Regions from separate parts of the Halomonas sp. R57-5 genome, predicted to be linked through region 1. Evidence: predicted binding sites of a transcription regulator. Region 1 holds the regulator's gene; each other region holds the start of a gene.

Region 1 (4,289 bases):
TGTTTAACGAGTTGACGGTCGATTTTATCCGCTAGGGCGTCGATAGCGGCGTACATATCACTGTCGAGGGCTTCCGCATGTAAGTCAGCACCTGCGGCGTGCAGCGTACAAGCGGCCTGCTGGCGCTCTTTCTCCACTGATAAGGTGACTTGCACCGTGGTTATATTGTCGTAATGGCGCTCTACACGCTCAAGCTTTTCGTTGACATAGTCACGCAAGGCGTCAGTCAGTTCTACGTGATGACCAGTGATATTTACTTGCATTGACGTGCTCCTTATCCATCGGACTGTACTTCGATTGTAACCCTTTTTGCCGCGTTGCAAAGCCCTTGTCGAGAGATTCGCTGCAACGTCGACAGAACCTAGCGTAAACGACGTCGCTCACTGGAGGAAGGAATGCCCATGGCCTCGCGATATTTAGCCACCGTACGCCGCGCTACTTGAATCCCTCCTTCGCCTAATAGCGTGACTAGGCGGCTGTCTGAGAGCGGCTTGCCGGGTGGCTCCTCTTGAATCAATTTCTTGAGTCGCGCGCGGATGGCGGTGCTGGAGTGACTGTCGCCATCTTGACCGCTCACCTGACTTGAGAAAAAGTACTTGAGCTCGAACACGCCCCGGGGGGTATGGATATATTTTTGCGTCGTGACCCGTGAAATCGTCGATTCGTGCATCTCCACAGCTTCGGCAATATCGGCCAGTATCAGCGGTTTCATGGCTTCTTCGCCGTGCTCTAAAAAGCCAATCTGGCGGGTGATGATTTCGCGCCCCACGCGTAGCAGCGTATCGTTACGGCTCGAGAGGCTCTTAATCAGCCAGCGCGCTTCCTGTAGGTGCTCTTTGAGAAACTGGTTGTCATCGCTTTTGTCCGCACGCTTAATCAAACTGGCGTAGTCGGGCTGAATGCGCAGCCGTGGCAGGGCCTCTGGGTTGAGTTCTAAATGCCAGCCTTCGTGGTCGTGGCGGACGACCAGGTCGGGGGTTACATAGCTGTCATCGGTGTCGCCGTAGGCGCTGCCTGGGCGGGGGTCGAGGCTGCGAATAAGTAGGATAACATCGGCCAGCTGTTGGTCATCGAGCCCCAGGCGGCGCTTTAGCAGGCGCATGTCATCCTTACCAAGCGCTTCGAGGAACTGCCGCACTAGGCGGCGGGCGGGAACCAGTAGCGGCGTATCATCGGGCAGGGCGGCGAGCTGCAGCATCAGGCATTCACGCAGGTCGCGGGCAAAGATACCGGTTGGCTCAAACTGCTGGAGTTTGAGCAGAATGGTTTCTACCTCGCGTTGGCTAAGCCCGTCAATGCCCTGGGCACGCAGGCCCTCACGAATATCGTTAAGCGGCTGGGTTAAGTAGCCGTTGGCGTCGAGCGCGTCGATTAAGCTCTCTGCGACAAGCTGTTCGCGGGCGCTAAAGTCGGTCATGGCAAGCTGCCATAGTAGGTGCCCATGCAGGCTCTGCCCGGCTGCCTGACGCTCAAAATCAGGGCCTTCGCTGCTGCCGCCCTGGCTACCCATATCTTGATAGGTATCTGACCAGTCGCTATCTACTGAGAGTTCAGTGGGGATGCCCTCTGACCACTCTTCTTCCTTAGGCTCGCTGACAGCCTGCTCACCAAATTCATCTTCCTGCTCCAGCATGGGATTGGCATCTAGGGCCTGCTGAATTTCTTGACGAAGGTCCAGCGTCGAGAGTTGCAACAGCGCAATCGCCTGTTGCAACTGGGGCGTCATGGTCAGCTGTGTGCCGATACGCAGTTGGAGAGAAGCTTTCATGACCATCTGAGAACCACTCGTTAATCAGAATGCTCCACCCTAGTGCGAGTGAGTGTCTGGTGCAAGTGCAATAAGCATGCCATTGGTAGTAAAGTTGTTGCAGAGCGCTATTTACAGAACCAAAAAATAGGTTTATGGGCAGGCGGTGATTGTAGGCATAGCTGATCAGTTTAAAGGCGAAAATCAGCACCCAGATATACGTCTCTGACCTTCTGATTATCGAGAATGGCACTGGGTGAACCGCTGGCAATGATTTGCCCATCACCAACGATATAGGCGATATCGCAAATATCGAGGGTTTCACGCACGTTGTGATCGGTGATCAGTACGCCAATATGACGTTGCTTCAGCGCACGAATGATGGTTTTGATCTCGCCTACCGAAATAGGGTCGACGCCAGCAAAGGGCTCATCCAGTAAAATAAAGGCAGGGTCAGTGGCCAGCGAGCGGGCAATTTCTACACGCCTGCGCTCACCGCCCGAAAGGCTCATGCCAAGGTTGTCGCGGATGTGGGTGATATGAAAGTCTTCGAGTAGCGCTTCCAGGCGCTGTTCGCGTCCTGTGCGGTCAAGTTCTTTGCGCGTCTCGAGTATCGCCATAATGTTATCGGCAACCGATAGTTTGCGAAAAATAGACGCCTCTTGGGGGAGGTAGCCAATACCCGCCGCTGCGCGCTCGTGCATCGGCGCACGGGTTAAATCCACCGCATCGATTCCGACCTTGCCAGCATCGGATTTCACCAGCCCGACAATCATGTAGAACGAGGTGGTTTTACCTGCGCCGTTGGGGCCCAGTAGGCCAACAATGCTGCCTTGGGAGATCTCTAAATTGATGTCTTTGACCACTCGGCGGCGCTTGTAGCTTTTCGCCAGGTGGTGGGCATACAGGGTTTTGATCGGCGCAGTGTCAGCAGTTGCCACAGCTTGGCTCCCTATTGTTCAGGCTGAATAGTCATACGAATGCGCTGGGGCTCACTGCCGTCAACGTCAGAGCGCGCTTGAATCACTTCGCGGTCAATAAAATACTCAAGGCGCCCACCGCTAAAGGTATCTTCTTGTTGGATCAGTTCGGCTTGGTCGATTAGCTCTACGCGGCGCTCGGCGACGTGGTAAATAATCCGTCGCGCCCAACCTTCCGTCGGGCCATCTTGCCCTTCGGCTTGATGGCGCAGGTAGGCGCGCTCGCCGGTGGCTGTTGCCGTCGAGAGTTCGCCAGCCGCGTTGCGTTCGATCTCTACCCGCTCGCCGCGCAGCTGCATCTCGCCCTGACGAATATCCACATTCCCGGTATAAACGGCGGTGCCCGCCCGTTGGTCGAGATCTAAACGGTCGGCTTCGACTTCCACCGGAGCCTGTTGTGAGGTTTGGGCCAGTGCCAGTAGCGGCATCGCGAGCGCAAAAAGGGCTGTGTAAATAAGTGCTTTCATGACAATTCCTATTAGCGTTGCGTGGCCGGGGGGTGCGTGCCGCGCACATTATCAGTTAGCCGAACCTGGCTATTGTTAAGCCACACATCCATGCGTGAGGCACTCATTTGCTGGGGCGGTTGCTGCAGCATTACCGGTGTTTCACTCCAGGCATGCTGAGTTAGGCCATCATAATGCAATAGCTCGGTGTCTAGCTGCCAGCCTTCATCCGGCGCGACCAGGCGAGCTGAACCTGACAGCAGCAGGGCTTGGGTAGCGGTATTGAGCGTGCCGACATCGGCGCTGGCCAGCCACTGACGGTTTTCGCTGTCGTATAGTACGGCTTCGGGCTCTTCGGTCCAGGTTTCGCTTCGCTGAGGGGTATGAATTAGGCGCGGCGTTTTTAGCGACTGCAACACCTTGCCGTTATCACCAAACAGGGTAATTTCAGCGTTTTCGAGTACGTGGCCTGGCTCCTGAGCCTGTGCTTCAGGGTCGATAGCGGTATCTTGAGGCCCGCCTGGGTCAAGCCACACCAACAGCGCGCCTAGCGCGATAACAAGCCCGCCGAGCCAGAGGCGTAGGTTAAGCCGTTTCAACATTTATGGTCGACCGTGCAGATAGGTGTCAAGCACCGCGCCCCAGTGCCCTTGAGATTCAAGCAGCGTGTCGCAAATTTCACGCACGGCGCCGTGGCCACCCAGACGTTCGGTGGTCCAGTCAGCGTGGGTGTGCATATAATCCGGCGCGTTAGGAACCGTAATGCCGACGCCGCAGCGCTTAATCGCCGCTAGATCGGGCAGGTCGTCGCCGCAATAGGCCACTTGCTCCAGCTCGATATCAAGGCGCTGGCAGAGCCCGCGCAGGGTCGCCAGTTTGTCCTCACAGCCTTGATGGACATGGTCGATACCCAGAGCGGCAGCGCGTTGACTTACCATAGGTGAATCGCGGCCGGTAATCAGCGCAACATGCACGCCCACGCGTTTGAGAAGTTTTAGCCCATGGCCATCCTGGGTATGGAAGGCTTTGATTTCGATTCCATCGGCCTGAAAGTAGAGGCGGCCATCGGTGAGTACGCCGTCAACATCCAGCGCCAATAGGCGTACGCGGCGGAGT
Region 2 (4,289 bases), 540 kb from region 1:
TTCGTGGGGCGCGTGACCGATTGGTACAAAAAAGCGACCGGCAACGACTACACGCCAGAAAACGACCCGGGCGTTCAGTTTGTTCAAGGCGTTTGCCAGCGTGCCAACCAAGGTGGCTACGACACCGTGGTAATGGGCGCGAGCTTCCGCACTACCGGCCAAGTACTGGCCTTGGCGGGCTGCCCACGGCTGACGATTTCGCCGGCGTTGCTGGAGGAGCTGGAAGCAACAGAAGGCAGCGTCAATGCGCAGATTCAATCTGGCGAAGGTCGCGGCAAACCGACTGAACCGTTAAGTGAATCGGCCTTCCGCTGGGGCCACAATCAAGACGCCATGGCTAATGACAAGCTGGCCGAAGGCATCCGCCGCTTCCACGATGACCAGCTTGAGCTAGAGAGCCTGATCGATAAACGACTAGGCTAAGCGCCATAAGTCAGTCGATCGAGCTAAATTCGAGCAACGGGGAGAGTGACATGGATGCCACCCTAATCCAGCTGTTAGAGTCCATCTCGTTAACCCCTGCTGGAGACTTGCAGTCGCTAAGTGGGGGGGATATCGCCGCCGTATACCGCCTGGAGACGCGCCAGGGGCAGGTGGTGATTAAACACGACGACGCGACACAACTGCGCGGTGAAGCCGAAGGGCTACGTGCCCTGCGCAGCGCCTCTGCGCAGTTGGTGGTGCCTGAAGTGTTAGGTTTGTCAGCGGGCTGGCTAGTCATTGAGTCGCTGGATACCGTGCCAGGTGGGCCGCAGAGCGAAGCCGCGCTAGGTGAAGGGCTGCGCGGGCTGCACGGTGTGATTGGCGACGCCCACGGCTGGCATCAGGATAATGCCTGTGGGCGCACGCCCCAGCCTAATGCAGCGCTTAGTGACGGGCGGGCCTTCCAGCGTGAGCGGCGTTTATTACCCCTGTGTGAGGCGTGTCACCAGCGTGGGCTATTGGACGGCGAGTTGCGGAGGCGTATCGAGCGTTTGGCTCACGATTTGGAGAGTTGGCTGCCGGATGCGCCGCCCAGCTTGCTCCATGGTGACCTATGGTCGGGGAATGTGCTCTTCACGACAAAGGGGCCCGCGGTTATCGACCCCGCGGTGTACCGTCACTACGCGGAAGTAGATTTGGCAATGCTAACGCTATTTGGCTCGCCGGGGGAGGCGTTTTTTGATGCTTACTGGAATGGCGACGCCCCGACCGATTGGCCGAGGCGTGAAGCGCTGTTTCAGCTTTACCCGCTGCTGAATCACCTGCTGCTGTTCGGTGCCGGTTATCGTTCGGCGGTTGAGCGCAGCGTGGCGAGGCTCGAGTCTTTCGCCTGACTTGCCAGGACTTACGTTTTACCAAGATTTATAGGGCAAAAACTTACCATTCAAAGTTAATAGTACCCGGTCACCTTTGGGGTCTTCGATTTTATCGACTTCCATGGTGAAGTCGATGGCGCTCATAATGCCGTCGCCAAATTTCTCCTGCACCACGTCTTTCAGGGTCTCCCCGTAAACGCCAACGACTTCATACAGGCGGTAGATGAAGGGGTCTTGGGGGATCGCTTCGTCCCAGGCTTTGGTGGGGAAAGCCACTAAAGCTTCGGCGACATCGCTGTCCACGCCGAGGGAGTCACAAAGCTTATCGGCAATCGCTTGGCTGGCGCTGTTCATGCCGTAACAGGCGGAAGCGACCCACACCGGCGACATACCCACCGCGTTGCCAATATCGTCCCAGCTCATCTTTTTACGCGCTTTGGCGGCGAGCAGAGTGTGACGCATTTCGAGCTTATCCATGATGGTTCTCCTTTGGAGTGGAGGGCGTTTGAGGCCCTTTTTTGGCTAATAGGCAGTAATCAAGAAAAGACTTTTTTGGCTTGAGTGCGGACGTGGGTGGTGTAGAGCACCAAACCAACCAGTGTCAGACCGCCAACCAGGTTACCCAGCACCGTGGGGATCTCGTTCCACATAATGTATTGATACAGGGTGAAGTCAGCGCCCATCATGAGGCCAATCGGGAACAAGAACATGTTGACCACGGAGTGCTCAAAACCGAGATAGAAGAAGACAATAATCGGCATCCACATGGCCATGATTTTGCCAGAAACCGTTGTGGAGATAGCAGCACCTACCACGCCCATTGAGACCATCCAGTTGCAGAACATGCCTCTCATGAAGAGCACAATCCAACCGGCAAGTCCCGCGTCCTGGTAACCCACCGTGCGACTTTCACCCACAGTCATCATCGTTTGGCCGACAGCGTTGATCTCCTCGGTTCCGCCCATAGTGAAATTCAGGTAGCCAAAGGTGGCGATAAACAGGGCGCCCCCAAGATTGCCGAGCCCCACCAGCGCCCAGCACTTGAGCATTCGAGGTAGTGTGACGCCAGGCCGCTTGTCGAGCCATGCAAGGGGCACCAGCGTGAAAACACCTGTGAGCAGGTCATAACCCATCAGATAAAGCATCACAAAGCCGACAGGAAAAAGCAGCGCCCCGATCAAAAAGTTGCCTGTTTGTGTCGCTATGGTAATGGCAAAAATAACTGCCAACGCTAGGGTCGCCCCTGCCATAAAGGAACGGATAAGCGTATCCCGGGTGCCCATATAGACTTTTGACTCACCCTGATCCACCAACTTGGTGACAAATTCACTGGGCATTAAATAAGACATAAGTATGTCTCCTGTGTCATTTCGGTTAATTAACGCCTAACCCAAAAGTTTTAGTGTTTCCTGGTAGGAGCAATAAATAGAAGCAATAAAACCGATGGCTGCGCCGTCCTGGTGCAAAAGAGATTAGGCGTGTGGCGCTATCGCACTATCCTCACTACCGTTGCTATTTGTGTGCCAACTCGCGCGTATTTTTTATAAATATCTGTTTTTAATATATTTATTTTTTATTTCACGAGTCTTTTTGGAGCGTTTTGTGTGTTACGAAAAATCGTAATTCACGATATTCCGTTGTTTTATTGACGAAATGTCGTGAATGGCGCGGGAATTGAATGGTTAAGGGACAACTAACTCGAGCCTAACGCCAATGGATGAGCCAGCAAGCCTTCACACCGCCGCACTAATGGGCCGCATCTCCCCCCTTGCGATGCTCGTGGTCGACCCTTTTGCCGACCAACTACTCGACGCAAACCCTGCCGCCTGCGAGATGCTCAATATTGATGAAGCACTACCGCTGAGGGCTCCCTTTAGCCATCGCTTGAGCGCTTCACTGCCGCTATGGGTGAACTTCACCGGTGAGGCGTTGGCACAGAAAGCGGCCTGGTCAGATGACTTGGTGATGCTCGACATGCTGCGCCAGCCGTATCGGGTCGAGGTATATGCTCAACATATTGAAGACTCTTCGCAGCTTTTATTGACGTTGATTGATCGCAATAAAGCCGAACAGCGGCGGGCAAAAGCGGAGCTAGGCCGCCAGCACCGCCAGGGCGAAGTGGGCTGGCAGCGGGTCGAGCAGGTGTTTGAGCGGATTGAGAAGCAGAACCAGCTTATTCTTGGCGCAGCGGGGGAGGGCATTTACGGCCTGGATGCCGAAGGCAAAACCACCTTTGTGAATCCTGCTGCCGAGCGCATTTTAGGCTGGAGCACCGAGGATATGGTGGGCCACGACGCCCACCTGATGTTCCATCACACCCACGCCGATGGCAGCCACTTTCCGGTACAGCAGTGCCCGATCCATGCCTCGTTTAGCGACGGCCAAGTACATCACGTCGATAACGAAGTGTTCTGGCATAAAAATAGCGAAGCGATTCCGGTTGAATACACCAGTACGCCGATTTTCGAAATGGGCAGGTTGGTCGGGGCGGTAGTGCTGTTTCGCGATATTCGCGAGCGCAAGCGCGCTGAGCAGCAACTGCGCGATGCTCTTGCTGAAGTGGAGTCGCTCAAGCAGCGTTTGGAATTGGAAAATGAGTACCTTCAAGAAGAGATAAAAGCGGAGCTTAACCACCGTGATATTGTCGGCAACAGCCCGGCGGTGGCAAAGTTAATCCAGCAGATTGAACTGGTCGCTCCCACCAGCGCCAACGTGCTGATCAGCGGCGAGTCGGGCACCGGTAAAGAGCTGATTGCCCGCGCCATTCATGCTGGCAGTACGCGTAGCGACCGGCCGCTGATCCGGGTGAACTGTGCGGCTATTCCACGGGACTTATTTGAAAGCGAGTTTTTTGGCCATGTTAAAGGGGCGTTTACCGGTGCTGTTCAAGATCGCACCGGGCGCTTTGAACTGGCCCACGGTGGCACGCTGTTTTTGGATGAGGTTGGTGAAATACCTCTGGAGCTTCAGAGCAAGCTGCTGCGGGTGTTG
Region 3 (4,289 bases), 380 kb from region 1:
TCCACGGTGATTACCACCATGGCGACGATTAACGAAAGCGCCACCCAGATGAGCAGTATCGTTAACACCATTGATGGCATTGCCTTTCAAACCAATATTTTAGCGCTTAACGCCTCGGTGGAAGCTGCACGCGCCGGTGAACAAGGGCGCGGCTTTGCTGTTGTCGCCAATGAGGTTCGCCAACTCGCCAGCCGTTCGGCGGCTGCCGCCCAAGAGATCAAAACCTTGATCGAAGCGTCGGATAGCAAAGTGATGGAAGGCAGCCGTCAAGTGCGTGATACCGGCGATGTGATCAATAGCATGGTCGATGACATCAAGCAGCTCAGCACACTGGTTCAGGAGATTTCTGCGGCCACCATTGAGCAGAGCAGCGGTATTGAGCAGGTCAACCAGGCGGTAACCCAAATGGATCAAATGACCCAGCAAAATTCCAGCCTGGTACAAGAGAGCAACCACGCCACCCAGGCGCTTGCACAGCTCAGCGATCAGCTGCGCCAACTGGTCGCACACTTCCGCATTAACCAGAAGAGCGCGGGGCATGCACAGGCAAGCTTACCCGCCGCCTCTTCTGCCAAGCGGGCGGCTCATCAACACAGTGATTTTTAGCACTAGCGAAAGCTAAGTATTGAAAATCATGGGCTAAAAAACCGAACGCTAAAAGACTGCTCTAAGTACAAGGCCAGCTACCTTAAGGTAGCTGGCCTTTTTAATGGATGAACGGTTTTTAAGAAATGATGACTTAAACACCTGGGCCGTTAAACCTTACCCTGGTTATCCAGTTCTACCGCCTCGTGCATCCGCGTGAGCAGATCCGGCACTGCGGCCTGCACCCGGTTCCAACTAGGAATAAAGGGGCGCTCTCGCGGGTTATCCATAAACAGATTGCCGGCTTCGAGTAGGTTGCTGGCAAACAGCTCTACTGCCTGCTCTTCACTGTGGCGGTCAAGGCTCAGCCCGTTCATGGTGGCATCGTGATCGTAGGCTTCAATCAAATCCAGCGCAAAGCGGTAATAGGTGGCTTTAAGGGTGCGGAAATCTTCGCTGCTAAAGGTAATGCCCTGGGTGGCTAGTTTACGGTAGAGCGCTTTTGAGATATCCAGGCTCATGCGGTTTAAGCCGCCGTTGGGGTCCTCTTCGCTAACCGGTTGATGCTTGTGGTCGTAGGCATCGGCAATATCGACCTGGCAAAGCTGGCGCAGAGAGTAATTACGCTGCAACTCCGACAATACGCCAATCTCCAACCCCCAGTCCGCTGGCATACGGATTCCTTCAAGCACTTCGCTACGCATCGCAAACTCTCCCGACAACGGATAACGAAAGCTATCCAGGTAATCGAGATAAGGCATTGGCCCACAGACGGTTTTCAGCGCCCGCAGTAACGGCGTGACTAACAGTCGAGAGACGCGACCGTTCAGTTTGCCCTCGGCAATGCGCGGGTAATAGCCTTTGCAGAAACTGTAGTTAAAATTGGGGTGGGCAACCGGATACATTAAGCGTGCCAGTAGCCCCCGCTCGTAGGTCAGAATATCGCAGTCGTGCAACCCCACTACCTTCGAACGCCCAGACGACAACATATAACCGGCGCAGTACCATACGTTGCGCCCCTTGCCGGGCTCCAGCGAGCCTAGCCCGTGCTCTTCCAACTCTGCGTCCAGGGCGCGCAGCCGTGGGCCATCGTTCCATAAAATGCGCGTATGCAGGGGAAGGCGAGAGAAGAAATCGCGAGCGTACAAAAACTGCTCCCGATCGGCGCGGTCCAGGCCGATGACAATTTCATTGAGATACGGGACTTTAACCAACTCATCGACAATCGCCGACAGTGCAGGCCCTTCCAGCTCCGAAAACAGCGACGGCAGAATCAGCCCCATGGGGCGTCGTCGAGCAAACTGGCACAGCTCTTGTTCAAGCGCTTCTACCGAGCGCCGGGTAAGATTGTGAAAGTCGGTAATAATTCCGTTTTGATGAAAGTCACTCATGCACTTACCTCCCTGAATTCAAAGAACTGTACTCAAAGAACAAGATTCCAAGAACACAGCCGCATCTTTCTCCGCCGTCGCTAAACGGCGGTCGTCTCGCCCCCACCAGTAGTCCACCCCCTCGGCCCAGCCGGTCGGCCCTGTTGCCTCGGTGCGATAGAGCGAAGCGTTGCGGGGCTCTACAGCTAAATCGTGGCAACCTCGGATCACGACGGCTTGATCGACTGCTTCGAGCATAGTGATATCGTTCGGCCCGTCTCCTAACCCTAGTGAAAGAGGCGTTCGACCTCTTAACGCCGTAAAGCGCTTAACCAGCCACTCGACGGCATTACCCTTATCGGCGGAGAGCCCCATGACATGCCAAAAGCGCCCGCCTTGAGTCAGCTGTAGCCCATCCCCTTCTAAAGCGGCGCGAAATGCCTCCAAAGCTGCTTCGGAGTCCTGCCACAGCAGCGGCTCACTGCCTTCCCGCTGTCTTGCATCGCGGGCGCGAACTGCGTCAAGCCCAGTAAGCTCCATCACCTCAGGTACACTCAACTCCCCCATGCGAGTGAAACGAATATCCAGACGTTCGCGCCATACCTTCAATCGGGCACGAATAAAGCCAACATCCACACCAGGATGCTTGATAACAACGCCATCGCGGCCACTTCCTGGACGGTCTAAGCGCGCATGGCACCAGCCTGGCGGCAAACCAATCACTGCTCCATTTTCAGCAATAAACGGCGTTGCTGTAAGGCCTAGGGCTTCGCGCAGGGGAATCAGTTCGGCGCGGGTTTTACTGGTCACCGGAATGACCGGCACCCCCATCTGCTTTAAACGGGCAAGCCAGGGGGCCGCAGGGCTGAAGTCATAACTGTGATGGTCGAGCAGCGACCCATCGAGATCGGTCACTACTAGCCGAGGCTGCAGAGCGGGATCAATCGAAGAGATTGACGCTGCCGAAGGCGTTGATGCGGAGAGACGAGCGGATTCAGGCATGGCACTACCTCTTTTCGGCCTTAACGCATTATTTAGGCATTATGTCTAGAACACCTGATGTGAGCGATGACCAGCTATTAATTGGCTATCAAGAACATAGCAATTTATAAGCCAAAACAGAGAAGTTCCGACTCAGCAGAGGGTTACAGAACGTCTTACGGAATAAATAAATCGGAATATCTGTTAGCACCAAAAAGAGGCAAACAAAGCGCACCAAAAAAGTGCATGAAACAGATCGGTGCGCTTTAGTGCTGTTTCCTATCAAAAAAGGCGCATTAGAACTAACTAAGATGAAAATAAAGTTATAAAAAAGTGTCACAGTGCTTGGCAACGACGCATAAATAGCTATACTGAAATTGTACCCACTGGTGGTCTTGTACACCCCTCACCTGATACCAGTGGGCTGCAGTGAGCCAAGCCCTTTAATGCCCGCCCTTCCCCCGGCGGGCTTTTTTTATGGGCCACTGTCATAGAGGGGTGCGTCGGCTGGAGGTCGATTTAGCTCCAGACCACTGGGCTTCTAGTGTTATGACGCCCTCCCTTCGAATAGCGTCTACATTAACCGTTACTCGACGTGAATAACCACCTCAACCCGCCGGTTACGCGCACGCCCTTCCGCTGTGGCATTGCTTTCCAATGGTTTTGTGGCCGCCAGGCCTACGGCGCGTAGCCGCTCAGCATCTACTCCGGCGGCTTCAAGTGCTTCCACAATGGCAATGGCTCGAGCGCTAGACAATGCCCAGTTAGACGAGAACTCATCAGTGCTAATGGTCTGGCTATCCGAGTGCCCCTCAACCCATACTTCGCCTTCATAGCGCTGAATAGTTTCCAATAAACTGCCCACTAGTGACGATCCGTCAGTGGTTAGCTCAGCCGTTGCTGAAGGAAACAGCAGTTGGTCCTGCACGCGAAGACTAATCCCCTCGGCCACCCGGGAGACTTCAACCCCCTCAAGGTCGGGCAGGTAGGTAGACTCTTCTACGCGTTCTGAAAGCGCCTGGTTTAGCGCAAGTGCCCCCGAGACCGACTCATCACTCACTGCTTGCACATTCACCGGAGGGCGATCAGTCAACACCACCATGTAGTCAGCTAAGGGCGATGTAAAATCATCGCTGCCCGCGGGCATCAGCAGCTTTGGCAGAGTGATCGCAGGTTCGGCGAGGGGCGGTGGCGCTGCCAAAAGCGGCGGAACACCGAAGCTTGTTCTACGCCGCGGGAAATCCGTTAACTTGGGCAGCCCAGCCACGCCGAGTGCCGCACTAACGGCCACAGGGCTTAACCCTGCCCCGTGCCACCGAGCAACGCTGGCACGCTCATCGCTTACCTGGGCCA
Region 4 (4,289 bases), 1.5 Mb from region 1:
CGGGAGGCCCAATGCGGAAAATTGAAGAGATCTATTGGTTACGTGCTTACGGCTGTATAGCCGTTTTTTTGTTTCACTTATTAGATCACGTCAATCAACGCCTCGATAACGTTGCCACCGATTTGATGCGCATACCGCTGGTTTTGGGTACGCCGATTTTCCTGTTTATTGCGGTCTTTGTATTTGCCGTTCGCTACGACAAGGCCGTGCCGGAAGGTTTTCTAGCCCAGCGCGTTAAGTATGTGATGGTGCCGTACTTTGTGTATGGCTTTATCTATTCGACGGCTGAATGGGTAAGGCTGCAGGCCTCAGATGAGCCGGTGGGGTTTGTGGCCAATACCATTGAGTATTATGTCTACGCGGGCTGGCATGGCTATTTTTTGATCATCGCGATGCAGTTTTATGTGGCTTATTGGTTGTTTACCCGTTGGCAGCTGTGGCGCTTGAACCCGGTGCCGTGGCTGTGGGGCGCCTGTGTGATCAGCATGGCGTATTGGGGGCTGGCTTACTGGTTTGACGTTGACCTGCCCGGTTATCTGCTCTGGATTGCTCCACTGGGCTGGATCTATGTGTTTTTTCTTGCTCTGGTGCTGGTGCGCTACTACCCGCTAGCCCCTGAGAGCGTTATGTTGGCGCGGCCTGTCTGGATGCAACAAATGGCCCGCCCGTTCTGGTTAGCGCTAATGGTGGCACTGATTATTGCTGCGACCTTCGCTGGCTGGCTGGCCTTCTCTTCCAAAGAGGTATGGGTAATTCCTTTCTTCGTGCTGTTTACGCTGTGCGCCATGCGCTACTTGGCCAGGCGTCCTGCGCCTTTATGGGTGCGCCACATCAATGCGTATTCGTTCGGTATTTACTTGGCGCACCCTATGTTCTTTGTGCTCACCGATCTGGCGATTGAGCCTTTGTCGTTACCGGTTGGGGTGTATGCGCTGGTGCTCATAGTGGTGGGCGCAGTGGGGTCTGTGGGCCTTAATAAGCTGGCCAATACCACCACACTCGGCGCCATGCTATTTGGTAAGCAGTTGAAGGTCAGCTAGGCAGCAGCAAAAAAAGCAGTGACGGTAAGAGATAGTGATAGGGCCCGTGTCAAGGGCGCGTAGTGCAAGCCGCACCGGGCGGGGTAGGTAGCGAACAATCGTCTGGATCATCCATTTGGCTAAGCAGGTGGCCGCTGTAGGTTTTCAAGCGGGTGGGGCAGGCGTGTAAGCGCTGCAAAAAATCGACTATCGTGCTGTCATCGCCCAACTCAGGGTCAAACCCACCCAAGCGTTCAAGCCAGACGCGCCTAACGGCGATGTAGGGCGGCAAAATTAACGCACTTGCCAACAGGCGCCGCAGAATGCGTTCCGACAGCGATGGCCGGGTGAGGCCGATAATTAACGCGTCCAGGGTGTAAGTGTTGAGCTGTGGATAGAGCGCGCCCCAAAGTGCGGCAGGCAGCGGTTTTTTTTGCAGCGCAATGATGAGCCATTCGGCTTGACTGGCAAACGCGGCTTTATTAAGGCGAGCCCCTAGCGTTCGCGTTGGGGTAATCAGCGAGTGGGTGTGGTAGCGCTGTTCAATAGCACTCAGGCGCGCTTGAGCTTGAGTGGCTGTCACTAAAATGGGCAGCAAGTGGTCGGCAACACCTGACTCACGTATGGATTTTAAATGGCGTGGCAACATCTCACCCGTCACCATGGCATCAACGATAAAGCAGACCGATCCCATTTGCCGACTCCAATTGTGAGCTAATCTATCAATTTGTAATTTATTGTAGTATCTGGTTTATTTGGGTAGCAAGTAAAAAAACTTGCGAGCTAAAAAAGAGGGTTCAGTATATTTAGTGCTCTTTAATGGCGCATAAAGCATTATTTTTGTTCTATTTTGGTGCATTGAGGGGTTTTTAGCTGGCTTGAGACACCTTGTTTAGCCGTTATGCGTCATCAAGAGGCATTTAGCTTTATTTTTTATGATATACAAAACAATCATTTATTGTTTTTTTACGCCATATTGGTGCAGTGTTGGCATGAAATGTGCTTTGACTGTGTAGTAAGTTTTGAAGCGGCTAGTGGCCGTAGGCATAAGCCCTGCGGCATGCTAAAACGATAGCCGGTCTGAAATGCTCGCTGAGCGATTTGTTAAAAATGTCAGGCAAACGTTGAGCGAACAAGAATGACAAACGTGCGGTTTAGCACGTAGTTTGTCGAACAACACTTTTATCGGTAGCTTACTGTCGTTAGCTTTAAGCCACGCTCATACCGGAGGACACTATGTCAGCCAAGACCCTCGCGCTAATTGAAGAACATGATGTTAAATGGGTAGACCTGCGTTTTACCGACACTCGCGGTAAAGAGCAGCACGTTACCGTGCCTGCTCGCGATGTGGACGAAGAATTCTTCGAGAATGGCCAAATGTTTGATGGCTCTTCTATTGAAGGCTGGAAGGGCATCAACGAATCCGACATGATTCTGCGCCCGGAAGATGGTACTGGTTACCTGGACCCCTTCACTGAAGATGCCACGCTGGTTCTACGCTGCGACATCATCGAGCCGGCCACCATGCAGGGCTACGACCGTGACCCGCGCTCCATTGCTAAGCGTGCAGAGGCTTACCTTCAGTCTACTGGCCTGGGCGACACCGCTTTCTTTGGTCCTGAGCCTGAATTCTTCATCTTTGACGAAGTGCACTGGAAGTCTGATATCCAGGGCTCCATGTATAAAATCACTTCCGACGAAGGCGCTTGGGCAACCGACAGTGTCGTTGAAGGCGGCAACCTGGGGCACCGTCCGCGCGTTAAAGGCGGCTACTTCCCGGTTCCCCCGGTGGATAGCTTCCACGATATTCGTGGTGCCATGTGTAACACCCTGGAAGCGATTGGTCAGACCGTGGAAGTTCACCACCACGAAGTTTCCAACGCAGGTCAGAACGAAATTGGCGTGAAATTCAACACGCTGGTGAAGAAAGCTGACGAAGTGCAGGAAATGAAATACGTGATCCACAACGTGGCCCACGCGTATGGCAAAACCGCCACCTTTATGCCGAAGCCGCTGGTAGGTGACAACGGTTCAGGTATGCACGTGCACCAGTCGTTCTGGAAAGGCGGTGAGAACCAGTTCGCCGGTGACGAGTATGCTGGTCTGTCTGAAATGGCGCTGTTCTACATTGGCGGTATCATCAAGCACGCTCGTGCTCTGAACGCCTTTACTAACGCGTCTACCAACTCGTACAAGCGTCTGGTACCTGGTTTTGAAGCCCCGGTAATGCTGGCTTACAGCGCCCGCAACCGTTCTGCTTCAATCCGCATTCCTTACACCGCTAGCCCGAAAGGTAAGCGTGTAGAAGCACGTTTCCCTGACCCGACCGCTAACCCCTACCTGGCGTTCTCTGCCATGTTGATGGCGGGTATCGACGGCATCAAAAACAAGATCCATCCTGGCGATGCCATGGACAAAAACCTGTACGACCTGCCGCCAGAAGAAGGCAAGTCAGTACCGACCGTGGCGCATAGCCTGGATCAAGCACTGGAAGCACTCGACGCTGACCGTGCGTTCTTGACCGAAGGTGGCGTGTTCACCGACGAGATGATCGATGCCTACATCGAACTCAAAATGGAAGAAGTTGAGCGTATTCGCATGACTACGCACCCGATTGAGTTTGATATGTACTACAGCTGCTAATCAGCGTTTTTAACCCCTGGCTGTTTATCAGCCAGGCGGCGGAAACGGTGATTATTAATAGAACCTCGCTTCGGCGGGGTTTTTTATTATTGGGGCTTATAAGCAGTGCAAGGGGTGCGATGAGTAGGATCAATACAGTCGCGATGCGCGGCGTGCTGGTGACTCTTTTGGGCGCGACGCTTGCTGGCGCAGCCGTTTTGGCATTCGGGCAGACGGTATATCGAGTTACCGATGAGGACGGCAACGTGACCTTTACCGATGACCCTGGTCGCGGTGGTGAGGCCTTAGAGTTGTCGCCGTTGCCAAGCCTGCCGCCTGCATTAAGCGCGGCGCTCGTCAATTCTGGCACGAATGCGGCCCCATCAGCGCCACAGCGGCCGCGGGACAAGCCGGGGCAGCCCTTTATGCCTTATGACCATTTCTCGATTGCCCTGCCCCAGCAAGGCGCACGGGTGGAAGGTGGCATGACGGCGGTGGAGGTGGCCCTTGCGCCTCCGCTGCGCGACGATCACCAGGTGCGGCTGCTAGTGAATGGCGACATCAGCCAGTCCGCGCTGCACAGCGATGTCTTCTGGCTAACGGGGCTTCCACCGGGGCGCCACGAGCTTCAGGCAGAGCTACTGGATA

Evidence for each region. Region 1 encodes sigma-54, which starts transcription at its own class of promoters, with help from an activator protein. Its sites were predicted from a motif close to TGGCACNNNNNTTGCTNT; they were not measured.
Region 2: HALO_RS17085 (formate/nitrite transporter family protein) is a predicted target of sigma-54. The motif match lies at 2,807-2,824, and genes of this name have one in related genera.
Region 3: HALO_RS16365 (HAD-IIB family hydrolase) is a predicted target of sigma-54. The motif match lies at 3,054-3,071, and genes of this name have one in related genera.
Region 4: glnA (glutamate--ammonia ligase) is a predicted target of sigma-54. The motif match lies at 2,008-2,025, and genes of this name have one in related genera.

Annotation. Positions count from the first base shown of each region.
Region 1 covers NZ_LN813019.1:3,189,398-3,193,686, reverse strand. The annotation lists gene hpf (ribosome hibernation-promoting factor, HPF/YfiA family) at 1-263, opposite strand, end outside; gene HALO_RS14755 (RNA polymerase factor sigma-54) at 362-1,774, opposite strand; gene lptB (LPS export ABC transporter ATP-binding protein) at 1,939-2,688, opposite strand; gene lptA (lipopolysaccharide transport periplasmic protein LptA) at 2,700-3,194, opposite strand; gene lptC (LPS export ABC transporter periplasmic protein LptC) at 3,206-3,775, opposite strand; gene HALO_RS14735 (KdsC family phosphatase) at 3,776-4,289, opposite strand, start outside.
Region 2 covers NZ_LN813019.1:3,729,599-3,733,887, reverse strand. The annotation lists gene tal (transaldolase) at 1-423, shown strand, start outside; gene HALO_RS17095 (fructosamine kinase family protein) at 474-1,316, shown strand; gene cynS (cyanase) at 1,335-1,775, opposite strand; gene HALO_RS17085 (formate/nitrite transporter family protein) at 1,835-2,647, opposite strand; gene HALO_RS17080 (sigma 54-interacting transcriptional regulator) at 3,012-4,289, shown strand, end outside.
Region 3 covers NZ_LN813019.1:3,567,034-3,571,322, forward strand. The annotation lists gene HALO_RS16355 (methyl-accepting chemotaxis protein) at 1-606, shown strand, start outside; gene HALO_RS16360 (glycosyl transferase) at 756-1,976, opposite strand; gene HALO_RS16365 (HAD-IIB family hydrolase) at 1,995-2,957, opposite strand; gene HALO_RS16370 (OmpA family protein) at 3,523-4,289, opposite strand, start outside.
Region 4 covers NZ_LN813019.1:4,728,199-4,732,487, reverse strand. The annotation lists gene HALO_RS21585 (acyltransferase family protein) at 12-1,040, shown strand; gene HALO_RS21580 (hypothetical protein) at 1,090-1,713, opposite strand; gene glnA (glutamate--ammonia ligase) at 2,256-3,662, shown strand; gene HALO_RS21570 (DUF4124 domain-containing protein) at 3,782-4,289, shown strand, end outside.